2 regions of the Rathayibacter sp. VKM Ac-2801 genome follow, and region 1 is predicted to be linked to the other one. Evidence: riboswitches for the same ligand, from Rfam matches in the RefSeq annotation. Region 1 holds a riboswitch; the other holds the start of a gene.

Region 1 (7,345 bases):
GACTTCGTCCGGTCGATGCACGAGACCTCCGGCCTGCTGGTCGAGATCCCTTCCGGCGTCAGTGTCGCGGAGGCGGAGTACGAGGTGCTCGAGTACGTGCTGAAGCACGTCCCGGCCGAGCAGCAGGCTCCGCTCGCCGGCAACTCGATCGGCACCGACCGCGCCTTCCTCGCGAAGTTCATGCCGCGCCTCGACGGCCACCTGCACTACCGCAACGTCGACGTCAGCACGATCAAGGAGCTGGCACGGCGCTGGTTCCCGCGCATCTACTTCAACGCGCCCAAGAAGCACGGCGGGCACCGCGCGCTCGCCGACATCCTCGAGAGCATCCGCGAGCTGCAGTACTACCGCCGTGCCGTGTTCGTGGAGCAGCCGGGGCCGAGCACCGCCGAGGTGCAGGCCGTGTCGGCCGCGGTCGTGGACGAGTTCGCCTCCCGGATGTAGTACTCTCGTACAGTTGCTTCGGCGGGTCACCCCGGCGGAACACGCTCCTGGTGGGTATAGCTCAGTTGGCAGAGCGCCTGGTTGTGGTCTAGGAGGTCGCGGGTTCGAGCCCCGTTACTCACCCCAGTGGCTGTGCATGCAGCGGAAGAGGCCCGGAGTTCCGACTCCGGGCCTCTTCGCACATCCGGCGACCTGCAGCGTCGCCGACGGAGAGAGGTCCCGGATGCTCGACCTGGGCGAGGACGCCTTCGAAGCTCTGGTGGTCTCCGAGCTCGACGCGCTCCCGGACGACATGGTCGACGGGCTCGACAACGTCGTGTTCGTGGTGGAGGACCGGCCCGAGGACGGGACGCTCGATCTGCTCGGCTACTACGACGGAGTCGCCCTCACCGAGCGCGAGCGCTACGGCTTCGGCGAGATGCCGGACCGCATCGTGCTGTTCCGAGAGCCGCACCTCGCCGTGTGCGAGGATCTGGACGCGCTGCGCGACGAGATCCACGTCACCCTCGTGCATGAGATCGCCCACTTCTACGGCATCGACGACGACCGGCTGCACGAGCTCGGCTGGGCCTGACCGCCGCCGAGGGAGAGCCGCCCGCCGGCATCCGCGCGTCGCCGGCATCCGCGCGTCGCCGCGCTCGGAGAGGACCCCTCAGCCGCGCACCGCTCCCCCGCCGCCCGTGTCCAGCACGAGGTCCGCGTGCTCGCGGGGTCGCTCCCCCGCGCAGTAGGAGCGGAAGTCGCGATCCCAGGCGTCCCAGTGCGGAGCGAAGAGCTCGCCGTCGCGGTCGAGCGCGCGCGTGCGCCGCACCTCGTCGTCCGCCTCGAGCCAGACCACCAGATCGGCGTGACGGCGGGCGGCGGCGCCGGCCGACCCGCAGCCCTCCAGCACCAGGAGGGTCTCGCGGACGACGCGGCGACCGGCCGTCGTCCCCGCGGCCCAGTTCCAGGGCCGCCAGTGCGCCGTGAGGCCGAGGCCGTGGGGGCGGACGAGGGTCCCGGCCGTCTCCCGCGACGCCCGGCCCAGGCCCGTCCAGCCGGGGTAGAGGTCGTCCATCCGCACGAGCGCGACGGACGGTGCCGGCGGCGCGAGACGGAGGTGCTCGACCAGCGCGCGCGCGAACGTCGACTTGCCGGAGCCGCTCGGTCCGTCCAGCAGCACCGTCCGACGCCGCCGCGCGATCACGGAGCGGGCGAGGTCGCGCGCCGTCCTGTCCGTGAGCGGCAGGACCCGCTCAGCCATGCAGGACGAAGCTCCAGGAGCCGGTGGCGACGGAGGCCGTCACGGCGACGGCCGCGATGAGCACTCCGCCCGCGAGCAGCAGCAGGTCGCCGGCTCCGAGGCGGGACTGCCGCGCCCACGTGCGCGGGATACCGGAGCCGAAGCCCTTCGCCTCCATCGCCGTCGCGAGCCTGCTCCCCCGGCGGATGGCCAGCACGAGCAGCGAGAACGTGCGGGAGGCGAGGCTGCGGAGCACCTCGACCGGCCCGCGGCCGTCGGCGACCCCGCGGGCCCGGCGGGCCATCGAGAGCGTGCGCCAGTCGTCGACGAGCAGCCCGACGAGCCGCATGCCGGCGAGAGCGCCGAGCACGAAGCGCGAGGGCAGGCGCAGGATCTGCGCGAGGCCGTCCGCCAGGTCGGTCGGGTCGGTGGTGGCGATCAGCACAACGCTCGGCAGTCCGATCGCCAGGACGCGCAGCGCGATGGCCAGCCCGAGGGCGACCGATCCCTCCGTGACCGAGACGATGAGGAACTCCGCGTAGACGGCACCGCTGTCGCGCCCGTAGAGGACCGTCGAGAGCCCGGCGAGCGGAGCCGCGATCCAGACGGGCGCTGTCCGGCGGACGAGCTCTCCCGCCCGGAGCCCCGCGAAGGGCAGCACCAGCAGTTCGAGCACCAGCGCCGTCGCTGCGGAGACCGCGTCGACCGTGAGGAGGAGCGCGAACGCGATCACCAGGCTGGCGAGGAGCTTGGCGACCGGGTTGGCCCGGGCGATCCGGCTGCGCGCGGGAACGGAGTCGAGGAGCGTCATCCCGACACCGCCTCACGGGCGCCGAGGGTGACGACCGAGTCGGCGAGAGCGGCGACCAGCGCCCCGTCGTGGGTGACGGCGAGCACCGCCGTTCCCTCGTCGCGCTGCTCGGCGAGGAGGTCGACGAGCACCTCCCAGGTCAGGCGGTCCTGCCCGAACGTCGGCTCGTCGAGGACGAGCACGGACGGCGATCGGGTCAGGGCGGACGCGACAGCCAGGCGCCGCTTCTCGCCTCCGGAGAGGGTGAACGGGTTGGCGTCGGCGAGGTGCGCGAGGCCGAGACGCTCCAGGAGGTCCTCCGCCCGCCTCCGCTCCGCCTCGTCGCGGGCGCCCAGCGCGAGCTCGGCGCGGACGCGGGCGGTGAGGAACTGGTGCTCCGGCTCCTGGAACACCATCGCGATCCGTCCGGCGAGCTGAGCCGAGGTCCAGCGGATCGGCTCGGGGCCCGCACCGGCGCGGAGCGACTCGGAGGCGGTCACCCGCCCTGATACCGGCGCCAGGAGGCCGGCCAGAGTGAGCGCGAGGGTCGACTTCCCCGCGCCGTTGGGTCCCAGCACGGCCGTGGCCCGCGCGGAGTCGACGGCGAGGTCGAGCCCGGAGGCCACGACACTCGAGCGGCGCCGCCCGAGGACGGGCCGGCCGATGGCGAGGTCGTGCGCGCTCAGGGCGGCGGGCGACGGCAGCGCGCTCGCTGCGCGCCGTGCGGGGGTGTCACCCGGCAGCCAGACGCCGGAGGCGCGGAGCACGTCGTGCGCCCGGTCGAGGACCTCCGCCGGAGCGCCGTCGGCGACGACCGCGCCGTCCCTCCCGAGCACCACGACCCGGTCGACGAGGCCGACCCAGACGTCGACCCGGTGCTCGACGACGATCAGCGTCGCTCCCGTGCGGGCGGCCGTGCGCTCGACCGCCGCCCGCACCTCGCGGACGCCGTCCGGGTCGAGGTTGGCGGTGGGCTCGTCGAGGAGCAGGAGCCGCGGACGCATGGCGAGGACTCCCGCCAGGGCGAGCCGCTGCTTCTGCCCGCCCGAGAGCGCCGAGGTGGAGTGGTCGAGCGGCACGTCGAGACCGACGTCGTCGAGCGCCTCCCGCACGCGCGCGGGGATCTCCTCGCGCGCCACGCCGAGGTTCTCGCAGGCGAAGGCGACGTCGTCGCCGACCCGCGCGAGGACCGCCTGGGTGTCCGGATCCTGCAGCACGAGCCCCGCGACACCGCGCCGGGTGAGCGGTGCCGCTCCGTCGATCTCGAGCTCCCCGGCCGCGGAGCCGTCCTCCTCCCCGCCGAGGACGCCGGCCAGGGCGTGCAGCAGCGTGCTCTTGCCCGCGCCGGAGGGGCCGAGGAGCAGCACGCGCTCCCCCGGCTCCAGCGCGAGATCGAGGCCGGAGAGGGCGTCGCGGGAGCGTCCCGCGTGCCGCCAGCTCCAGCCCCTCGCCCGGACGGAGGCGCCGCTCATCGAGCGCCCGCGCCGACTCCCTCGACCGTTCGGCCCTCGCGCCCCGAGGCGAAGCGGTCCAGCGCTCCGGAGGCCGCGAGCCCCCGCACCGCGAACCAGGACAGCAGCCCGGCCAGGAGCGCGCCCGAGACGATCGAGGAGGCGACGTAGACGGTCTTGAAGAGCGCGTCGTTGACGGCGTAGTACGACAGCAGGTCGTTGATCGCGAGGGCCAGCCCCGCACCGGCGCCGGCCAGCATCGCGACGAGCGGACGGCCGCTGCGGTAGAGGAAGAGCGCCAGGACGATCTCGGCGCCGAGTCCCTGCACGAGTCCGGAGATCAGCACGGTGAAGCCCCACTGAGTGCCGATCAGAGCCGAGACGGCCGCGGCGACCAGCTCGGTGTAGAGCGCCGCTCCGGGCTTGCGGATGATCAGGCCGCCGAGGACGCCGGCGAAGAGCCAGCCGCCGCCGAGGAGACCGCCGAGCCCCGGCAGGAACTCGAAGGCGAGGCCGAGGACGTTCGTCGCCAGGCCCCAGGCCCAGAAGACGATCCCGCTCGCGACGGCGACGACGCTCGCCACCACGATGTCGACGACCCGCCAGCGCAGATCGCGCCGGGCCGGGGCGGAGGAGGTGGGATTCTGCGCGTTCGTGTTCTGCGCGTTCGTGTTCTGCGCGTTCGTGTTCTGCGCGTTCGTGTTCTGCGCGTTCGTGTTCTGCACTGACGTGCCCTTTCGTGGAAGCGAATGGAGGGCACGGGTTGGTAAGAGGAGATCGAAACGTTCCTTCGCTGGCATGACCCAGATCAGGTTCGACGGTCGAAGGCTGCTGCCTTCCTCTCAGCCCGGTGCACCGGACTCCCGTGTTCGTCGGCAATCATAGACGTCATGTCGTGGTCGGTGGTCGTCGTCCTGGCCGTGCTGCTGATCGTCCTGCTGCAGGCCCTGCTCTGGCAGCGCCGTGCGCGGATCCGGCGCGAGCTGCTCAGCTACGGCACGCGGGTGCCGGCGCGCGTCGTCGGGCCGGATCCGTCGCGCGGCGACCGCGATTCGGCGCGGGATCTGGGTCGGCTCCTGGTCGTCTACCGGACCGCGGAGGGTGTGGAGAAGCGCGCGCAGAAGTACCCGCTGAAGCGCGGGGACGCGTGGATGGCCGGCGAGCCGGCCGCGGTGATCTACGACCCCCGTCGGCCGGACGACGCCGAGCGGCTGATCGTCGGCTTCGGCCGGACGAAGAAGAAGTGGTACCCCGCGCGCCAGCAGCGCGCCAGCTGACGCGGGGCCGCTCCGACTACTTCTTGAGGGCGCGGATGATGCGCGCGAGGGCCTTGCCGGTCACCCACACGAAGGGGATGCCGACGGCGAGGACCGAGATCACGTTCGGCTGGAACCGCAGGCCGAGGTCGTCCTTGATGTAAGCGCCGATCGGGATGACCGTGGCGCCGCCGCCTCCGCCGCCGCCCTCCTGGCCGTCCTCGGAGCCGCTGCCTCCGCCGAAGCCGAACCAGCGGAGGGCGACGGGGACGAGCGAGACGCCGTCGACGGTGACGGGCTCGCCGTAGATCGTCGCGGTACCCGCGGTGGTGACGGTGTCGGCCAGGGAGACTGCGATGTTGGGCATGGTGCGACGGTACTCCGCGGCTCTCCGCGGCGACAAGCGGCCCGCCGGGGCGCACAGGACTCGTCCATGGACCTCCGGGGACCTGCTGTCATGATCGACGGATGTCCGCCCGCACCCGCCGCCGCCCCGTGCGCTCGGCCGTGGTGGCGGTCGCGAGCCTCGTGCTCGCCGCCTTCCTCGCCTTCCACCGTGCGCTGCCCGATCCGATCGGCTGGCTGTCGGTCCTCGAGGTCGGGATCCCGTGGACCGGGCTGCTCGTGCTGCTCCTCATCGCGGCCGCGGTGGCCCTCCGGTCGCGCCGGACGGCGGCCGCGGTCACCGTGCTGGCGATGGTCTACGGCGTGCTGGTGCTGCCGGTCGCGCTGCCGGCACCCGCCGTGCGCTCCGGTTCGTTCACCGTCGTCAGTCAGAACATCGAGACCAGCGGCGACGCGGGTGAGCTCGCCGCCTCGCTCGCCGCCCGCGGCCCCGACGTGATCGCGCTGCAGGAGCTCGACGGAGCCGCCGTGGACGCGGTCGACGCCGAGCTGGCCGACGAGTACCCGTACTCGTCCGTCTCGAGCACCGTCGGCGTCTGGAGCCGCACCGAGCTGACCGCCCAGGAGCCGCTCGACCTCGGTCTGGGCTGGGAGCGCGCGCTCGCCGTCGACGTCGACACACCGGTCGGCAGCGCGCGTTTGTTCGTGGTGCACCTGGCCTCGTTCCGGCCGGGCGACCACGAGGAGCGGGACACCATGCTCTCGAACCTGGCCACCGCCCTCCGCGACGACGAGTCGGAGCGGACGCTGGTCATCGGCGATTTCAACACGCCGACGGACGACCACCTGTTCGCTCCGGTGCTGGCGGAGGCGGGCCTCGTCCGCACCGGCGGAGTCGGCTTCCCGGCGACCTGGCCGTCGCTGCTGCCGCTCGTCTCGCTCGACCACGCGCTCGCCGACGGCGTCGCCGCCGCGACCGTCGCGGTCCTGCCGCCGAACGGCTCGGACCACCGCCCGATCAGTCTGACGATCGGTTCCGCGTAGCGAGCGTGTCGCTGAGGTCGATCCCCTTGGCCGACTCGGGAGCAGACCGGGACAGGAGCGAGGCGGGGCGCACGGCCCCGGAGCCGAAGCGGGCGGCCACTCCGTCGACCGCGAGCTCCGCGTCGCGCCAGTCGTCGGAGTCGCTCCAGAGGGAGAAGGCGACGTCGTCGCCCTCGACCAGCTGCTCGCCGCGCACGCCGATCAGCCGCACGGGCCGCCGCATCGGGTTGGCCGCCTCGAGCAGCGCGGAGGAGGCCTCGTAGAGGACGCGGGCCACGTCCGTCGCCTCGACGAGCGTGCGGGAGCGGGTGAGGGTGCTGAAGTCGCCGAAGCGGACCTTCACCGCGACGGTGCGGCAGCGCACTCCCGAGCGGCGCATCCGCACGGCGACCTTGTCGCAGAGCCGCAGCAGCTCGCGGCGGACGAGCTCGGGATCGGCCACGTCGTCGGCGAACGTGATCTCGTGCCCGGCGCTCTTCTCGACCTGACGGGTGTCGACCGGCCGCGGATCCGCCCCGTTCGCCAGGGCGTGCAGGCGCCGCCCGGTCGCCTCGCCGAGGGCGGACACGAGCGACGGCAGCGGGGTGGTCGCGACGTCGGCGACGGTGCGCAGACCGCGGCGGACGAGAGCCTCCTCCGTGCTCGCGCCGACTCCCCACAGCGCGCTCACGGGCAGCGGATCGAGGAACTCGCGGACGCCGTCGGCCGGGACGACCAGCAGGCCGTCGGGCTTGGAGCGGCCCGAGGCGAGCTTGGCGACGAACTTGGTGCTGGCGATCCCGACCGAGCAGGT
Region 2 (7,345 bases), 270 kb from region 1:
TCTGACGCTGGGCGACGAGGGTCGCGTTCACCGCCAGGATCTCCCGCAGCGTGGTGCGGAAGCCGTCGACCCGCTCGGTGACGAGCGCGACGTGGTCGGCGACGTCGCGGATGTAGCGGCGCAGCTCCACATCCGACTGGAACACCTCGAAGTCGGTGACCAGCCGCCCGAGCATGCCGGTCAGCGGAGCGACCGCGCGCTGGAAGTCCAGCACCTCCTGGCTCAGCTCGTAGATGCGGCGGGACACGGCCGGGTCGCCCTCGAAGACCTGCGCCTCGATCTCGTCGATGTCGTTCTCGAGTCCGGCGACGACGGGCGAGTACTGGTCCACGACGGCGTCGAGGATCGCGTACAGCACGGCGACCGGGCCGACGCGCAGCAGTTCCGGATCGGCCTCCATCCGCCGCCGGACCAGCGAGAGGTCGGGCTTCTCGGAGTGGCGGACCGTGACGACGAAGTTCGACCCCACGAACAGGTGGAGCTCGCCGAAGTCGACCTCCTCGCGCTGGTCCGAGTAGCTGGCGGCGCGCAGCACCACGAACATGTCGCTGCCGTACCGCTCGAGCTTGGGCCTCTGGTGCGCGCTGATCGCGTCCTCGAGGGCGAGCGGGTGCATCGAGAACTCGTCCTCGAGCGCGGCGAGCTCGGCCGCGTTCGGCCGGTACAGCCCGATCCAGGCCATCGCGTCCGGCAGCTTCTGCAGGGCGGCGAGCGCCTCCGGGATGCTGCCCGGCGAGACGACCCGGCGGCCGTCCTGGTAGATCGCGTTGTCGACCGTGCTGGTGCGGGCCGGCTCGTCGTCCGGGCGCAGACGCTGGATGGGCGCGGTGTCCTCGGCGGCGGCGCGGGTGCGCGAGCCCAGACCCAGGATCGTCGCGGGGACGCGGGGCAGCTTCACGATCAACTCCTCTGCTCGACCGACGCCCTATTGTGCACCTCCCGGTGAACGGGAGGTGTCCGCTGCGCCGCCGGTGTCGGAGGGCCTCACTAGCCTGGAGTCGCTCCCCCGGACGACGCAGAGGAAGGACGACCGTGAAGCTGCTGCACACCTCGGACTGGCACATCGGCCGCACCTTCCACGGGCACTCCACGACGGCGGCGCTCGCGACCGTGCTCGAGGCCCTGGTCGAGACGGTGCGGGCCGAGCGCGTGGACGCGGTACTGATCGCCGGCGACGTCTTCGACTCCGCCGTGCCCGCTGCAGAGCACTACACCCTCCTCACCCGCACCCTCGAGGCGATCCGCGCGGCCGGTGCCGAGGTCGTCCTCACCAGCGGCAATCACGACTCCCCCGCCCGGCTCGGCTTCCAGGCCGGGCTCCTGCGCGGGGCGGGCGTCCACGTCCTCACCGATCCCGAGGCGTACACCGAGCCGGTCGTGCTGCGCGACGCGTCCGGCCTCGAGGTCGGAGTCCACGGCATCCCCTTCCTCGAGCCCGCCCTCTACCGCCACCGGCACCCGGAGGAGCAGCTGCGCCGCCATGAGGACGTGCTCGCCTTCGCGATGAAGCGCGTGCGCGCCGCCGCCGAGGCGGCGGGCCGTCCCTGGGTCGTGCTCGCGCACTGCTTCGCGGTCGGAGCCCCGGCCGCGGTCCTCGAGCGCGACATCACGGCGGGCGGGCTCGACTACGTCTCGGTCGAGCACTTCGCCGCGGCCGACTACGCGGCGCTCGGGCACATCCACGGGCGCGCCGAGCTGCTGCCGGGCGTGCGCTACTCCGGAGCGCCGCTGCACTACTCCTTCGGCGAGGCGTCGAAGCCGCGCGGCGCCTGGCTGGTGACGATCGGGCCCGAGGGGCTCGAGGGCGTCGAGTGGTCGCCGCTCCCCGTGCCGAGGAGGCTCAGCGTGATCGAGGGCGGGCTCGAGCAGCTGCTGCGCGATCCGTCCCTGGCTGAGGTGGAGGGCGACTGGGTCTCGGCGGTGCTCACCGATCCGGTGCGCCCGCTCGACGCGATGGCGCGCCTGCAGTCGCGCTTCCCCGGCTGCGCGACGCTCGAGCACCGGCCACCGCACGCCGCGGCCGAGCCGCGCGCGTACGCCGAGCGGATCCGCGGGCGGAGCGACGTGGAGGTCGTCGACGACTTCCTCGCCCACGTCCGCGGCGGCCACGGCGCCACGGAGACCGAGCGGGCCCTCACCCTCGACGCGCTCGCGGCCGTCGAGGCCGAGGCTCTGCGGTGAGGATCCGCCGACTCGCCTTCGCCGGACTCGGACCGTTCCGAGCCGAGCAGTGCGTCGACTTCGACCGGCTCGAGGACGTGGGCGTGTACCTCATCGCCGGCCGCACCGGAGCGGGCAAGTCGACGATCCTCGACGCGATCGCGTTCGCGCTCTACGGCTCGGTCCCCCGCTTCGACGGCACCGCCTCGCGCCTCCGGAGCGACCACAGCGGCCCCGAGGACGAGACCTTCGCCGAGCTCGAGTTCGAGGCGGCGGGGCGCGTCTACCGCGTCCGGCGCTCACCCGAGTACGAGCGGCCGAAGCGTCGCGGCACCGGCACGACGACCCAGCCGGCGAAGGTCGAGCTGCTGGAGCAGGTCGACGGCTCCTGGGTCGGGCTCTCGTCGAGCGCGAAGGAGGTGGGCGCCGACCTCGGCCGGATCGTCGGGCTGACGAAGGACCAGTTCCTCCAGGTGATCCTGCTGGCGCAGAACCGCTTCCACGAGTTCCTGCTCGCGAAGAACGACGACCGGCAGCGGCTCCTGCGCACGCTCTTCGCGACCGAGCGCTTCGATCTGCTCCGCCGCCGTCTGCTCGAGCAGCGCGATGCGAGTGCCGTCGGGCTCGAGGAGGAGCGCTCGGCCGTGACGGCGCTCGCGGACGAGGCCGTCCGGCTCCTGGACGACGGAGCCGAGCCACCCCTGCCGGACGCCGCCTGGTTCGCCGGGCTGCCGGCGCGGCTCGCCGCTCCGCTCGAGGCCGCCCGGGCCGGTTCCGCCGCGGCCGACGCGGCGCACGAGGCCGCGGGCACCGCTCTCGACGAGGCCCGGCGCATCGCCCGGGGCCAGGAGCGGCGCCGGCGCGCCCTCATCGAGGCGGAGGAGCTCGCGGTCGCCGAGGCGCACGTCGAGCAGCAGCGGGCGGGGATCGAGCGCGCGCGCCGGGCCGACGGAGTGCTGCCGCTGCTCCGCTCGGCCCGCGCCGCCGCCGAGAAGGAGCGGGCCGCCCTGCAGCAGCGCCACCTCGCCGCCGAGGCGTTCGGTGGCGCGTCCGCAGGTCCGGCCGCCGAGACGGCCGAACGGCTCGCCGCCGTCCTCGGCGCCCTCGCCGAGGCGCTGGCCGAGGAGCGCCGGCTCCCCGACGCGGAGCGCGCCGCCGAGCGGTCCGTGCGCGCCGAGCGGGCGGCGGCGACCGCGCTCGCCGGGATCGAGGCGGAGCTGCGCGAGCTGCCCGCCCGGGTCGACGAGCTGGCCGCCGAGGAGGAGTCCCTGGGCGGGGAGGCCGCCGCCGTCCCCGCGCGCGTCGACGCGCTCGCCGCGCTCGAGCGGAGGATCGCCGCGGCCCTCGAGCGCGATCTCACCGCGGCGAGCCTGCAGCGGCTCCGCACGGAGTACGCCGACGCGGCGCGCGTCCACGGCGAGCGCGCCGCGGAGCAGTCCGCCCTGATCGCGCGCCGCTTCGCCGGGTTCGCCGGGGAGCTCGCCGAGCGGCTGGAGCCGGGCGAGCCCTGCCCGGTCTGCGGCTCGTGCGAGCACCCCCGTCCGGCCGAGCACGACGGCCCGACGACGGTCGGCACCGACGACCTCGACCGGGCCCGCGTCGCCGTGGAGCGCGCCGCCGCCGCCCTCGACGGCGCCCGCGAGCGCGAAGGAGCCACGGCCCGGGCCCTGGCGGCCCTCGAGGAGCGGGTGGGCGGGGACGCGGACCCGGAGTCGCTCCGCCCGGCGCACGAGGAGCGGCTCGCCTCGGCCCGCGCCGCTGCCGCCCGCACGGAGGAGCTGCGGCGCGATCGCACCCGGCTGCGCACCCGGATCGACGCTCTCACGACCGGACGGGACGCCGCTCGCGAGGAGCACCGGGCCCGCGCCGACGAGTCCGGCCTCGCCGCCGAAGCGCTGCGGGTGCTGCGGGAGCGCGTCGAGGCCTCCCGCGACGGCGCGACGAGCGTCGCCTCGCGGGTCAAGCAGCTGAGCGCTCAGCGCCGCCGGGCCGTCGCCCTGGTCGAGGCCGAGGAGGCGGCCGTCTCGCGGTCCGAGGCCGCCGCCGCCACCCGGGAGGAGCTCGCCGAGGTGCTCGCCGAGCGCGGCTTCGCGACCGCCGAGGAGGCCGAGTCGGCCGCGCTGGCGAGCGGGGACCGGGCGCGGGCCGAGGCCGTCGTCGCCGAGCACGAGCGGCGGCGGAGCGCGACGGAGGCGGTGCTCGCCGACCCGGAGCTCCGCGAGCTGCCCGCTGTGGCCGTCGACGTCGCCGGCGCAGAGGAGCGCTCGCGCGAGGCCTCCGCCCGTCGCGACGAGGCGCGGGCCGGCCTCTCCGTGCTCGAGCACCGCTCCGAGCGCCTGGCCGAGCTCGCCGCGACGGCCGCCGGTCGCCTCGCCGTGCTCGACGAGCGCCTCCGCCGCCACGAGGAGCTGCGCGCGCTGGCCGAGACCGTCTCCGGCCGCGGGCAGAACACGCGGCGGATGGACCTCGAGGCCTTCGCCCTCGCCGGTCGCCTGGAGGAGATCGTGACCGCGGCGAACCTCCGCCTCGACGCGATGACCAGCGGCCGCTACGCGCTCGCCCACGACGACTCGCTCGCCTACCGCGGCGCCGCCTCCGGCCTCGGGATCGACGTGCTCGACGCCTTCACCGGCGTCCGTCGCCAGCCCGCCTCGCTCTCCGGCGGCGAGACGTTCCTCGCCTCGCTCGCCCTCGCCCTCGGCCTCGCCGACGTGGTGACGGCGCAGTCCGGCGGCATCTCGCTCGAGACCATGTTCATCGACGAGGGCTTCGGCTCGCTCGACGCCGAGACGCTCGAGACGGCGCTCAGCACGCTCGACGAGCTGCGGTCGGGCGGCCGGACGATCGGCCTGATCAGCCACGTCGACGCGATGCGCGAGCGGCTGCCGATCGGCCTCCGCGTGGCGGTGGGGCCGCGCGGGGACTCGACGATCCTCACCGGCTGAACGATCACGACGGGGCTCCGGGGAGACGAGGCCCCGCGCCCGCTCCCTCCACTCGAACGCGCGGGCGAGTGCGCCCGCGCCCGCTGCTAGGGTCGTGCGCAGTGACACGGGGTGCCCGCCAGGGCTGAGAGAAGACCCGTTGAACCTGATCTAGTTCGTACTAGCGAAGGGATGTCGCGAATGAGCATTCGCACGCCTGTCCACCCGACCCTCCCCTCCGACACGGCGCCCGACCCGGCGTCCGTGGGCCGCGATCTCGCCGAGCTCCGCGCTGCCGGGCCCCTGGTGCAGTGCATCACGAACGCGGTCGTCACCGGCTTCACCGCGAACAGCCTGCTGGCCCTCGGCGCCAGCCCGGCGATGTGCGACCTGCCCGGCGAGGCGGGCGTCTTCGCGGGCCTCGCCTCCGCCGTGCTCGTCAACCTCGGCACCCCCGGAGCGGAGCAGCGCGAGGGTGCTCGCGAGGCGGTCGCCGCGGCCGGACGCGCCGGCACTCCGTGGGTGCTCGATCCGGTCGCCGTCGGCCCGCTGCCCGTGCGCACAGCTCTCGCGGTGGAGCTGCTCGAGGCGCGGCCCGCGATCATCCGCGGCAACGCCTCCGAGATCCTCGCCCTGGCGGGTGCCGGTGCGGGCGGCCGCGGCGTGGACGCCGTCGACACCGCCGAGCAGGCGCTCGACTCCGCCCGCGTCCTCGCCCGCCGCACGGGCGGCGTGGTCGCCGTCTCGGGAGCGGTCGACCTCGTCACCGACGGCGAGCGGGTCGTCCGGGTCACGGGTGGCCACGCGCTGCTGACCCGCGTGACCGGCGGCGGATGCGCACTCGGCGCCGTGATGGCGGCGTTCCTCGGCGCGGGCGCCCGCCCGCTGGACGCGGCCGTCAGCGCCTCCGCGGTCTGGGGACTCGCCGCCGAGCGGGCCGCAGTCGCGAGCAGCGGTCCCGGATCCTTCGCGGTCGGCCTCCTCGACGCCCTCGCTGCCCTCCAGCCGGCCGACGCCGAGTCCGGAGCGCGGATCGCATGAGCCTCGACCTCTCCCTCTACCTCGTCACCGACACCGCCCAGTGCGGCCCGCGCGGCGTGCCCGCCGTGGTCGCCGCAGCTGTCCGAGGCGGAGTCACGACCGTGCAGATCCGCGATCACGACGCCTCGGCCGCCGAGCTCGTCGCTCTGACCCGGGCCGTCGCCGCCGTCCTCGACGAACGCACGACCCTGCTGGTCGACGACCGCGTCGACGTCGCCCTCGCCGCCCGCCTCTCGGGCGCCCGCGTCCACGGCGTCCACCTCGGGCAGTCCGACCTGCCCGTCACCGCCGCCCGCTCGCTGCTCGGGCCCGACGCGGTGATCGGGCTCACCGCGAACACCCCCGAGCACCTCGCCGCCGTCCGGGCCCTGCCCGCGGGGACTGTCGACTACCTCGGCGTCGGCGTCATCCGGCCCACCGCGACCAAGCCCGACCACCCCGCTCCCCTCGGTGTGGACGGGTTCGCCGCCCTCGCCGCGGCCACGGCGCTGCCCTGCGTCGCCATCGGCGGAGTCGGAGCCGCGGACGCCGGCCCGCTCCGCCTGGCCGGCGCGGCCGGACTCGCGGTCGTGTCGGCGATCTGCACGGCCGCCGACCCCGCGGCGGCCGCCCGCCTGATGCGAGCGGAGTGGGACCGGTGACCGCCGGCGCCCGCATCCCCCGGGTCCTCAGCATCGCCGGCACCGATCCGACCGGCGGTGCCGGCGTCCAGGCCGACCTCAAGTCGATCGGCGCGCTCGGCGGCTACGGCATGGCGGTCGTCACCGCGCTCGTCGCGCAGAACACCCGCGGCGTCCGCTCCGTGCACCTGCCGCCTGCCTCGTTCCTCCGCGAGCAGCTCGACGCGGTGAGCGACGACGTCACGATCGACGCGGTGAAGATCGGGATGCTCGCCACGGCCGAGTACGCCGGAGTCGTCGCCGAGTGGCTCGACGAGGCCCGGCCGCCGGTCGTGGTCGTGGATCCGGTGATGGTCGCGACCAGCGGGCACCGGCTGCTCGCTCCCGAGGCCGAGGACGCCGTGCGCGACCTGCTCCGCCGAGCCGACCTGGTGACGCCGAACCTCCCCGAGCTGGGCGTGCTCGCCGGAGAGCCGACCGCCTCCGACTGGCCGGCCGCGCTCGCGCAGGGAGCGGCGCTCGCCCGGGCCCTCGACGCCGCCGTGCTGGTGAAGGGCGGCCACCTCGCCGGCCCCGCCACCCCGGACGCGATCGTCACCC

The links. Region 1 has a riboswitch for thiamine pyrophosphate ahead of GSU45_RS08700 (ECF transporter S component). Riboswitches for the same ligand answer to the same signal wherever they lie in the genome.
Region 2: another riboswitch for thiamine pyrophosphate. It lies ahead of thiM (hydroxyethylthiazole kinase); the one in region 1 lies ahead of GSU45_RS08700 (ECF transporter S component).

The regions. Positions count from the first base shown of each region.
Region 1 is NZ_CP047183.1:1,886,602-1,893,946, forward strand. It holds gene orn (oligoribonuclease) at 1-444, shown strand, start outside; tRNA gene GSU45_RS08675 (tRNA-His) at 495-570, shown strand; gene GSU45_RS08680 (metallopeptidase family protein) at 668-1,018, shown strand; gene GSU45_RS08685 (ATP-binding protein) at 1,097-1,687, opposite strand; gene GSU45_RS08690 (energy-coupling factor transporter transmembrane component T) at 1,680-2,477, opposite strand; gene GSU45_RS08695 (ATP-binding cassette domain-containing protein) at 2,474-3,928, opposite strand; gene GSU45_RS08700 (ECF transporter S component) at 3,925-4,518, opposite strand; TPP riboswitch at 4,676-4,783, opposite strand; gene GSU45_RS08705 (DUF3592 domain-containing protein) at 4,798-5,184, shown strand; gene GSU45_RS08710 (hypothetical protein) at 5,201-5,530, opposite strand; gene GSU45_RS08715 (endonuclease/exonuclease/phosphatase family protein) at 5,632-6,552, shown strand; gene dinB (DNA polymerase IV) at 6,527-7,345, opposite strand, start outside.
Region 2 is NZ_CP047183.1:2,159,799-2,167,143, forward strand. It holds gene GSU45_RS09970 (magnesium and cobalt transport protein CorA) at 1-820, opposite strand, end outside; gene GSU45_RS09975 (exonuclease SbcCD subunit D) at 1,033-2,181, shown strand; gene GSU45_RS09980 (AAA family ATPase) at 2,178-5,105, shown strand; TPP riboswitch at 5,203-5,294, shown strand; gene thiM (hydroxyethylthiazole kinase) at 5,286-6,125, shown strand; gene thiE (thiamine phosphate synthase) at 6,122-6,766, shown strand; gene thiD (bifunctional hydroxymethylpyrimidine kinase/phosphomethylpyrimidine kinase) at 6,763-7,345, shown strand, end outside.